2 regions of the Bacillus sp. C-3-6 genome follow, and region 1 is predicted to be linked to the other one. Evidence: riboswitches for the same ligand, from Rfam matches in the RefSeq annotation. Region 1 holds a riboswitch; the other holds the start of a gene.

Region 1 (5,224 bases):
AAATTGAGATATTAAGCAATATTCCTATTGCTATTAAATTCACCATTAAAGAACTTCCACCAAAACTTACAAATGGAAATGGAGTACCTGTAAGAGGAAATAGTCCCGTAATACCACCTAAATTTACAACTGATTGCATACCAATCATACATCCTATACCAATTGCTATAAAACTGCCGAATGGATCTACACATAATTGTGCAATTTTTAAGGAGCGAAGTACTATAGTCAAAACTCCAACCAATAGAATAAATACACCAATAAATCCCAGTTCTTCAGAAACTATTGCCATTATAAAATCAGTGTGTGGTTCTGGAAGATAACCTGTTTTTTGTATGCTATTTCCAAATCCACGACCAATGATTCCTCCAGAGCCCATGGCAATAAAAGAGTTTACAAGCTGGTATCCATTTCCTTGCGCATCAAGAAAGGGATTGAAAATCGTAGTAATACGTGTCTTTTGAACTTCTGATAAACTATATTGAATCAAATAATATAAAATAGGTAACCATAAAATAGAACCGATGGTAGTTCTTTTGATTAGTAGATTTATATTTATTCCTGAACAAAGAAATATGCTAAAACCTATACCTAATATTAAAAGTGCAGATCCTAAATTTGGTTGTTTAAAGATAAGAAAAAAAATTGTAGCTAAAAAAAATAAAAGTTTTCCGATACCACTCCAGTTATTTTTAGCTTGTTCTTGTCGCAATGCAAAAAAACGGGCTGTTACAAGGATTGTTCCTAATTTAAGAAATTCAGCTGGCTGTATTCCAAAGATCCATGATTGAGCATTATTCACCACTTTTCCTTTCCATAAAACCATAATTAATAAAAAAGTCCCCCCAACCATAATACAGATTGAGACTATTCGTTTTTTCCATATTTCATATGGGAGTAAAGCACAAACTATTAACCCTATTGTTCCTAAAAGTAGCTTTGTTAATTGAGAATCAACAAAATGTCTACTGTTATAACCGTAATGTTGGACAGCGACAATGGAGCTCGCGCTATACATCATGATAATACCTAAAGTACAAGTTATGAATAGAGGAAGGAGCAATAGATAATCGAGTTTTAATATTTTTTTCATTTTAATATCCTCCTGATTTAAAAAAAACATAATATTCCATTTGCTTATGAATAGAATCTTGTTCTCGTCAATTATTAAATATGACTTTTGTTTGGGAAGATTCTATCGCTTACTCCCTGTTTTTTCACGCAAAAATACCCCTAGTATGTAACTAGAGGGATTCAAAATGGCATGACTAAATAAGGCTTTTCTCCCCCTAGTAGAGCTTTGGCACTATACAACGTAAAGTAATGAAAATTCATTACTTAGCTATCTTAAGAAGAGCCTTAATCCGACAATTCCTGTTCTACCCATTGGCGTCTTTCGACATTTTTGGGCAATAGCCTGTGTTTGCATAGGAGCCTCACCTAACAGGTTAAGCAATATAAATTTTATGTGTTTGTTTCGTGTAGCAAGCATAAATATATTTTTTTTGCCTGTCAAGCAACCGTATTGCTAATTTTATTTATTTTATTGCTTTATAGTCCTTTGAGAAATGATAAGAGAAAATGTATGTAATCATTCCGTATAAGTACATATTTTTGACTTGTAGTGTATCGTGTGATTAAGTAGTTTAACCACATAAATTTGATAAACAGTAAAGAAGATTTTAATTATAAAAGAAGATTTTTTTAGACTGTTCTTTTGATATAAAGAATGACTAATTATTTATCTTTTGTTATACAATTGGAATTTGATTAAAAACAATAAGTTTCATATGTTTTATAACGCTTCTTCGAATTAAATCTATTTGAATTCTATGTTTTTAAGGGGAATTTTAAATTTATAATAAAATATAATTTAATTTTCTATAAAAGATTTTTTTATGAATGGAATTGAAAGTCAGTTGACAAATATTAAATTCTGGTTTAAATTTTGAAGTAATTCAATAAACTTTGTTAGGTGAGGCTCCTGTATAGAGAAACGCTGCTGCCCAAAAATGTCGAGAGACGCCAATGGGTCAACAGGAACGGTCGGATTAAGGCCCTTCTTAATGTAGCTGGTTATAAAAACCTATGCTATACAGTGCTAAAACTCAACGAGGGAGTGGTATACGATTTGATAGAAAGGCACCTCTGTGATTTTGGCAGGGCGGTCTTAATAATCATTTATTTGTATTGTGAAAAAACCTTTACTCCTTTTTGAGTAAAGGTTTTTCTGTTTAATTTTATTTATTTTTATCTTGTCTATATTCAAAAAGGAGGTAATTCTAACTAATGAATTGATTGCAATGTAACTATTATTGCTTTAATAAAAAATTTAAGACAGATAAAATAAAACAAAACCACTCATGAAACTCTAGAGTCTCCCTTAGCAATATGAGGAGGAGTTAACATGAAGAAATTATTAAAAGAATTACTTGTAACCAAAAATAATTTGGATGCAGAGAAAGTTTTACGTCTTCCGTCGTATGATGTTGCACAAGAAGTAAAAAGATTTTCAATTGAAGATCAAATCATATTGCTAAATACGATTCCCGTATTAAAAAGCTCTAAAATTCTTCAATATATGAGTGCAGAAGAAAAATATAATATCTTAATTCACTTATCTGAAAACAAAGCTAAAAAGTTACTAAATTTACAACCGATTGATGAATTAGTAGATTTACTTCTAGCGGTTCATCCTGAAAAACAAGCTAAATTAATGGCGTATCTAGACAAAATTACAAAACATAACGTAAAAAAATTGATGAATTTCAAACCTGAAACGGCAGGAAGTCTTGTCACAAGTGATTTTGTTGCAGTTAGAGGAAATTGGTCAGTAAAAATGACATTGAAGTACATTAGGGAACATTCTGAAAATGTAGAATCAATATCTTATAGTTATGTTCTTGATAGTCATGGTTATCTTGAGGGAATCGTTTCCATACATGAGTTATTACTAGCAGCAGATGAAGAGATATTATCTACTATTATGATTCAAGAGGTAATTTCAGTACAAGCTGAAGTTGACCAGCAAGAAGTTGTAAAAAAGCTCCTGAATTATAATTTAGCAGCAATACCTGTGACAACAGCAAATAATAAAATGATTGGTATTATAACATTTGATGACGTAATGAATGTTATGGAAGCAGAAGCTACAGAAGATATTCAAAAGTTAGGCGGAAGTGAACCATTGAATCAATCTTACTTTGAAGCTAGCATTTGGAGCATTTTCTTAAAACGTCTACCATGGTTATTACTTCTTTTTGTTGCTGAGGCATATACAGGTACAGTATTAAAGTATTTTGAAGACGAAATTGAAACTGTAGTTGCCCTTGCTTTCTTTGTTCCGTTATTAGTAGGTACTGGTGGGAATACAGGAACACAGGTTGTAGCAACAATTACTCGTGCAATTGGTATTGGAGAGGTGAAATTTAAAGACATTTTCCGTGTAATGAAAAAGGAATTTGCAATTGGTATGCTTCTTGGACTTGCACTTGCGGTAGCTGGGCTCACTCGCGCTTATATGTTAGGAGTTGGAACAGAAGTTGCACAAGTTGTAGCAATCACTTTATTATTTATTGTTATTTGGGCCTCTCTTGTAGCAGCTGTTTTACCTTTGATTCTAAGAAAATTAAAACTAGATCCTGCAGTTGTTTCAGGTCCATTTATTACAACATTTGTTGACGGAACAGGATTAGTAATTTATTTCATGGTTGCAAAAACGTTATTAAATTTATAAATATACAATGAAAAAACGAAATTTGGAATAAGTATTTTGCCTTAATTGCTAAAATATAATGGGGAATTCAGGCATGAGGAAATCAAACACTTATGTCTTGAGATAAATAATATTTTAATGGATTTATTGAATGTAATGAATGCTGGAGGATAAAACTATGAAACATCTAAGAAAAATCTTCAAACGAATTTTGCTACTGTTGTCTATTTTCATGCTTATTGGCATAGGAATATTATTTGGTACTAGCTATGGCCGAGAGCTTCGTATAACAATGGCTGGGAGTATACTAACTTCTCAGCATCCACAATATGCGAAATATACATTCCTATCCCAAAAGGAACTAGATAAACTGCAAGATAGAATTAACCATCCGAAATGGTCAAACAGTGATGAGCATATTTATAAAAAAATAGCAGGAAAAAGATTAGAAGAATTTAAAAATCAACCATTAGAAATTGATGTAGAAACAATTAAAAGTAACAAAGATAGTCGCTTTCTTTTTGAAGGGAAATTAGTTACTATTAGCAATCCCTTCAATGTTAAACTTGTTAGCCATCAAGGAACACAGGGCGCTAACAGAGGAGAAAAAATTAGCGTAATGGCAAAGCGTAATCATGCACTTGTTGCTGTGAATGCAAGTGGATTTGCTGATGAAACAGGAAGAGGTGGAGGAAATGTTGCAACTGGAATAGTAATAGAAAATGGGGAAGCTATTGATACGAATATGGATAGAAATACCCCTACAATTATTACGGGTTTAACAAAGTTTGGGCAAATGATAACAGGAAATTATTCTACCCAACAACTTTTGGATAAACAAGTCGTTTCAGCGGCAGGATTTATGCCACAGTTAATTGTAAATGGAGAAAAAATGATTACAGAAGGAGACGGTGGCTGGGGCTCTGCACCGCGAAGTATTATGGCACAAAAAGAAGATGGTACAATTATGTTTCTAGTTATTGACGGTAGACAGACGCATAGTATAGGGGCTACGTTAAAAGAGTGTCAAGATATTCTATATGAAAAAGGAGCAATAAATGCAATGGCAATGGATGGAGGATCCTCTGCTACTCTATATTTAGGAGGAAGGGTTATAAATTCACCTTCTACATTGTCTCATGAAGATCGCTATTTACCGAATGCTTGGGTGGTAACAGCAAATTCGAAGCAAAAAATAAAGATGACAATAGATGGAGAAAAAGTAAATCCCAAAACATTAGATAATATTGGTACAAATATTTAAACCCATGTATGAGCTACTTATATAAATAAAGATTTTAAAACCGCAAAATGTATTAATGAATAAAATCCGTAAAATGAAATCAGTACACATAAAGGAGAAATTGTATAATTGCATAAAGTTTATGAAAAAATGGAAGTATAATTTGGTATTGTGTAATAAAGATAAGGCCCACCTACGGAAATAGGTGGGTTTTTTGTTGGGTATTTTTATCTCATTGCACAAAAGGGAACTTCTATTAAAACTAT
Region 2 (5,224 bases), on a different replicon from region 1:
AATTTCTTGCATATTTACAAAATTAAAGAGATGAATAGCGTTTTTTCAATATAAAATAAAAAAGATAGCCTACATAGGCTATCTTTTTTATTTTATTTAATTACTAGCACCACTATATGCTACATGTCGTTTCTCAATTCTCTCTTCAATTTCTTTCATATTTTCTTTATTATTTAATAGTGATTGTTTATTTTCAATTAATAATTGTTTAAAAGATTTTCTCACTTTTTTTCTCATTTTCATTGTCCTCCTTGGGGGATGGTTTATATAAAAGATAAAGAATTATCTGTGTGTCCTTATAATAATTGATTGTTGTGAATTCTATTTGAACTTCATATGAAAATTCCATTTATTTTCTGACAACTTTGTGAACATGAAAAAAAGACTCTCTAAAACTATGTTGAAATTAATTCACTTCATTATAAAAATTACTATTCCCATCAACTTTTATCATTATATCTTGTCGAAACATTTATATATTTAAAATTGAGTTCGACATAATTTTATTTACTATAATACTGTTTACAAAAACAAAAAGAAGGTGTCACCAAGTCAAATTTCGACTTATGCAACATCCCTCTTTCCAAACTATTTATAGCATATTTATTAATATTTCAGGTCTTCCCCAATTCATTTCTTCACAAACAAATCTAAGTTTTTCTTCATCCATTGTGTGTAATCCCTCTTCTAGTAAACATGAAATTGGAACTTCACAGTGAATTTGTGCTAATTGCAACGAAATATTTAAGTTCTCTAAATCACTTTCAATCTTCGTACGCTGCGCTTTTGTTAATGATTCTACATTTTCTAGTACAGCGGATACTGTTCCGTGCTCTTGAATAAGCTTATACGCTGTTTTTTCACCGATACCTTTTACACCTGGATAATTATCACTTGTATCTCCCATGAAAGCTTTTGCATGGACGATTTGCCACGGCTCTACACCTTTTTCTTCCATGATTTTCTCCGGTGTGTAATATTCGTAATTTCCAATTCCTTTACGCAGAAGCATAACCGTAACGTTCTTATCAACAAGTTGAAGTAAATCTGTATCACCAGTTAAAATATAAACTTCAGCTTCATTGCAGTATTGTTTTGCAAGCGTACCGATACAATCGTCCGCTTCGTAGCCTTTCATACCGATAACTGGAATGGATAATTTCGCAGTCATTTCTTGTACTAAATCAAATTGAGGAATTAATTCTTCTGGTGGCGCTGCACGATTTGCTTTATAATTCGAGAACGATTCTGTTCTAAATGTCGTACTTCCCATATCCCAGCATGTAACGATATGTGTTGGTTCAATCGCTTGCGTAGCTGTTAACAAGTGTTTCATATAACCATGAATCCCATTCGTAGGGGTTCCATCTTGTCGTTTCATAAATTGTCCGTAGACACTTGTTGCGTAAAAAGCACGAAATAATAGTGCCATACCATCAACTAATAATACTTTTTTCATAATTCCTCTCCTATTAAAAAAATAATAACCTCACGTTATCACGTAAGGTTATATAAATAGATTACCATTCTACGTTTTTGCTCAACTTTGTCTATTATACATTGTTTTTGTATATTTAGCACCATTAACACATTAAGACGTTCTACTACAACAAGTATGCAATATGCCTGAATACGTATTTTTTCCAGTAGAAACAACGACAGCCTTTGCACTTCCACTAACGATATGTGAACCTTTAAAACATACATTTTCAAGCTCAAGTGGATTATAATCTTTCATCCGTTTTAATGGAATAAATCGTTTACGTTCAAGGTGATAGCAGCTTTCAAACTTCTCTATACTCGCTTCGTTTCCCGTTAACACAGACTCATTCACTAATAAATCATCTGCATAAATAATACGTACATCAGCTGGCACAGCATCTCCAGCCGAAAGAAAAATCATATCTCCAGGTACAAGTTCTTGCACTGGTATCTCCATCATTTTCAGTTCACTATTTAGCCCTGTACTACTAGAACATTCTACTCTAGATACAGTAATCGTTTCACGTTGTAATTCATCACACACACGTTGTTTTGAAAAACCTGGAATCATGCCACCAAGCTTCATCATTACTTCTGCAAGAATTGCTCTTTTTGAAGTTAGTTCATTTCGGCCATATACTTGAATACGTTTTTGCGCCTCTTTCATTGATAGTCCGTCTCTTGTTGTTTTAAAATATGCAAATACAGATTTTACATCTCTTGTTGCAATTTCAATTAATAAATCTTTATTTTTTTGGAGCATTGTTTGTTCTTTTATTGATTTTTTATTTAGTTTATATGACGTGTTACCCACAGTTTTGTTTGCATATAACATATTATCGTCTCCTCCTTTACAACATAGGAAGAAACGCTTTGTTTCTCAATTTATCCACTTTACTGTGAAAGTGTCTAGCGCTTTATAAACGCTACATTGTGATAAATATAGAGGGAGGAACAAATCGTTTCCTGCCTACATCATATATTTTTGATTTGAAGTATATGGGTAACGGAACCGAGTCAGAATTTGACATGCTCCTCACCTCCTCGTTTAATTTTATAGTTTATACTATGAAATTACTCATAGCTTGGTAACAAAAAAGACCCCTACCCTTAAGAGAGTAGTGGCCATTACATACACAAATAAACGATTTCTAATATAATTAGAAATCTACGGACCTCTCCCTCGCCGAGTTTTAGCACTGTATAGCATAGGTACATTACCAGCTACGTTAAGAAAAACCTTAATTCGATCATTCCTGTTGACCCATTGGCGTCTCTCGACATTTTTGGGCAGTAGCATTTCTCTATACAGGAGCCTCACCTAACAGAGACTTATTTTCATTACATTGAAAATGTTACTCTTATTTAAAATAGATGTCAACCGTAGCCTACAATTTTTTCAAAAGGTATGGCAAACTAACGTATATAAAGTGAAACTTTAATCAGTGGGGGTTTTGTTCATCCCCCACTGATTATTAGCCCTCACCAATCGGGCTGCCCGGCAAATAGCGGGATAAAATTAAAAACTTTACGTTTAAACGTAAAGTTTTTAATAAGTTATACAACCAGCGATTACAATCCCAATCGAAAGCGATAAAAACATAAGAAAAAGACCGACTGCTTGATTATCTTCTTCGAGACTTTTGTTTATATTAAAGCGTGGTGTAAGCCACTCAGCTAAATAAAAGACGATAATTTGAGCCAAAATCCCAACTGCTCCCCACGAAATCATATCAAGAAGTGAAATTGAATTAGCTGCTGTCGAATATAAAACAACAGCTAACCCAAGTAATCGTCCTCCAAGCACATAGCTTACCGCCTTATTTCCTTGAGCCATTAACTTAAATTCCTTTACTTTCGTTGTCACTTCCATCAAGAACAGACCTATACATAAAAGGCCGAGTGTTACTGCTAAATATAATAAAAAATTAATCATTTTTCCCCCTCCTTTTTATACCTACCGGTAAATAGTACGATTCATTTCCTGTAATCTTTTCTCCCGCACGAATACCGATACTACTCGCTTTTCCAGCAATTAAAAACGAACCAAACACATATGACAGTTTCTCGATCCCTTTTTCTGTTTCCAAGGATACGACTGGCAGTTCGGTATACTTTTGAAATATCGGCAGTGACGCTTTATACGTTTCGTATGCATTTTGAAGCATAATATTTTCGTCTTTATCGCGAATCGTAATTGTATCTCCTTCTCTCCCAAATGAAGGTTTTTGAACGAAAGAACCTTTTCCTAAAAATAAATCTGGTTCTAAATATGTAGGTAACATATATTCTTTAATCCACTGTTGTTCCTCATTTGTATAAAAGACCTCTTCTTCTGCTAACCCCCAAATAAGGCACTGAATTGATTTTGGCTGAAGTAAAAATGCTGACAAAGGATTTATTATAAAAAGCTTTCCGGCTTTTACAAGTTGTAACAGTTCCACACCTACCAAATCTCCTGTTTCAGGATCTTGATCCTCAATTAAATCTTCTATCGGATATGTTTGGCGATATAAAACATCAATCTTCGCCCCATCTTTATCGACTAGAGCATCCTTTGTAATTCTAAGTTCTGACATTGGCACTACTTTATTTTCAACATGGCATAGCTGACTTAAATACATAGTGGTATTCCAATCCTCGATATGTTCATGATGTGCTGTAAAAACAACATTTGGATTATCTAATCCCTTTGTCGCTTCCATTACTGCTTTCGTTACACCAGAAGATAGCAATCGTTCTTGATCCGAGTTTGGATCATCATAGCCTAGATTTTCACATACTTTCCCATTCATTCGAAAACATTCCACAATAAAAGTTGGTGTATCACTATTAAACTCAAGCATTTTGATTTTATTATCCTCTGTTACAGCAAAATCAAATCGCGAAATTACAGATTCAGGATAAAGCCCTTTCATTCTAATGAATGATAAACTCGCGGATGGAAAGCCAAGATCTAGAAGCTGTTCGTCACTTAAATTACGCAGCAGTCTAGCAGTCTTAAAAAATATTTTCCCCATTCGTTCAGTCGCTAAGTGTAATTGGTCCAAAGTCTGATTTGTTATAGAAAAAACATGAAACAAACTATACTCACATTCATATAAATCCGACCAAAAATTCGGATATTTTAAATAAAATTCTTTTCGATTTCTTATGTATTGCGACATATTTTAGCCCCCAAATCCTCCCTTTGAACCGCTTCCAATTCCACCTTTAAATTCAGCAGACGATTGATACGATTTAAACGCCGATGAATTTTTAAAGGTGGACTTATTTTGATAGTATCGCCCACCATAGAAATAATGCCCACGATAACCTGAACTACTATCATCACACTGCCATACCCCAAGTTCATCATCCCAATCCCAATCAGAACAACTATTATCATTCGGTTTTGGGGGAAGATCTTGTGCGCAGCCAAATAAAGTGCCAGTCATTAAAGATGTTACGACACCACCTACTAGCCATTTCGTTTTTGTCACCTTCGCACTCCCCTTTTTAAATTCTATTCCTATTATATAGGATGGCATGATAAAGTAGAAGAAAAAGGAAGAAGAGGGATTAAATGCGCTTAGAATATCGACTTAATGATGAAACGAAAGGGTATCCTGCTTTATGGAACTACGCCAATATTTCTAATTCTGAAATTATCGCACGCATGACTTGTGAATATTTTATTAAAGAGAAAAATACTTATGTTGTTACTGCAACTTCGGTTGATCCAGACGGAACAGCGGTTATT

Evidence for each region. A riboswitch is a leader RNA that binds a small molecule or an ion and turns the genes downstream of it on or off. The one in region 1 is predicted to bind magnesium.
Region 2: linked by a shared signal. The riboswitch ahead of ACW0JX_RS08045 (P-type ATPase) and the one ahead of mgtE (magnesium transporter) in region 1 are both predicted to bind magnesium.

What each region holds. Positions count from the first base shown of each region.
Region 1 is NZ_JBSSBE010000002.1:31,108-36,331, reverse strand. It holds gene ACW0JX_RS26990 (FtsW/RodA/SpoVE family cell cycle protein) at 1-1,093, opposite strand, end outside; M-box (ykoK) riboswitch at 1,279-1,455, opposite strand; M-box (ykoK) riboswitch at 1,961-2,126, shown strand; gene mgtE (magnesium transporter) at 2,408-3,736, shown strand; gene ACW0JX_RS26980 (phosphodiester glycosidase family protein) at 3,894-4,979, shown strand.
Region 2 is NZ_CM137247.1:1,541,951-1,547,174, reverse strand. It holds gene ACW0JX_RS08055 (FbpB family small basic protein) at 97-237, opposite strand; gene ACW0JX_RS08050 (5'-3' exonuclease) at 593-1,459, opposite strand; gene ACW0JX_RS08045 (P-type ATPase) at 1,592-2,317, opposite strand; M-box (ykoK) riboswitch at 2,653-2,818, opposite strand; gene ACW0JX_RS08040 (DUF350 domain-containing protein) at 3,032-3,418, opposite strand; gene ACW0JX_RS08035 (glutathionylspermidine synthase family protein) at 3,411-4,649, opposite strand; gene ACW0JX_RS08030 (hypothetical protein) at 4,653-4,964, opposite strand; gene ACW0JX_RS08025 (hypothetical protein) at 5,048-5,224, shown strand, end outside.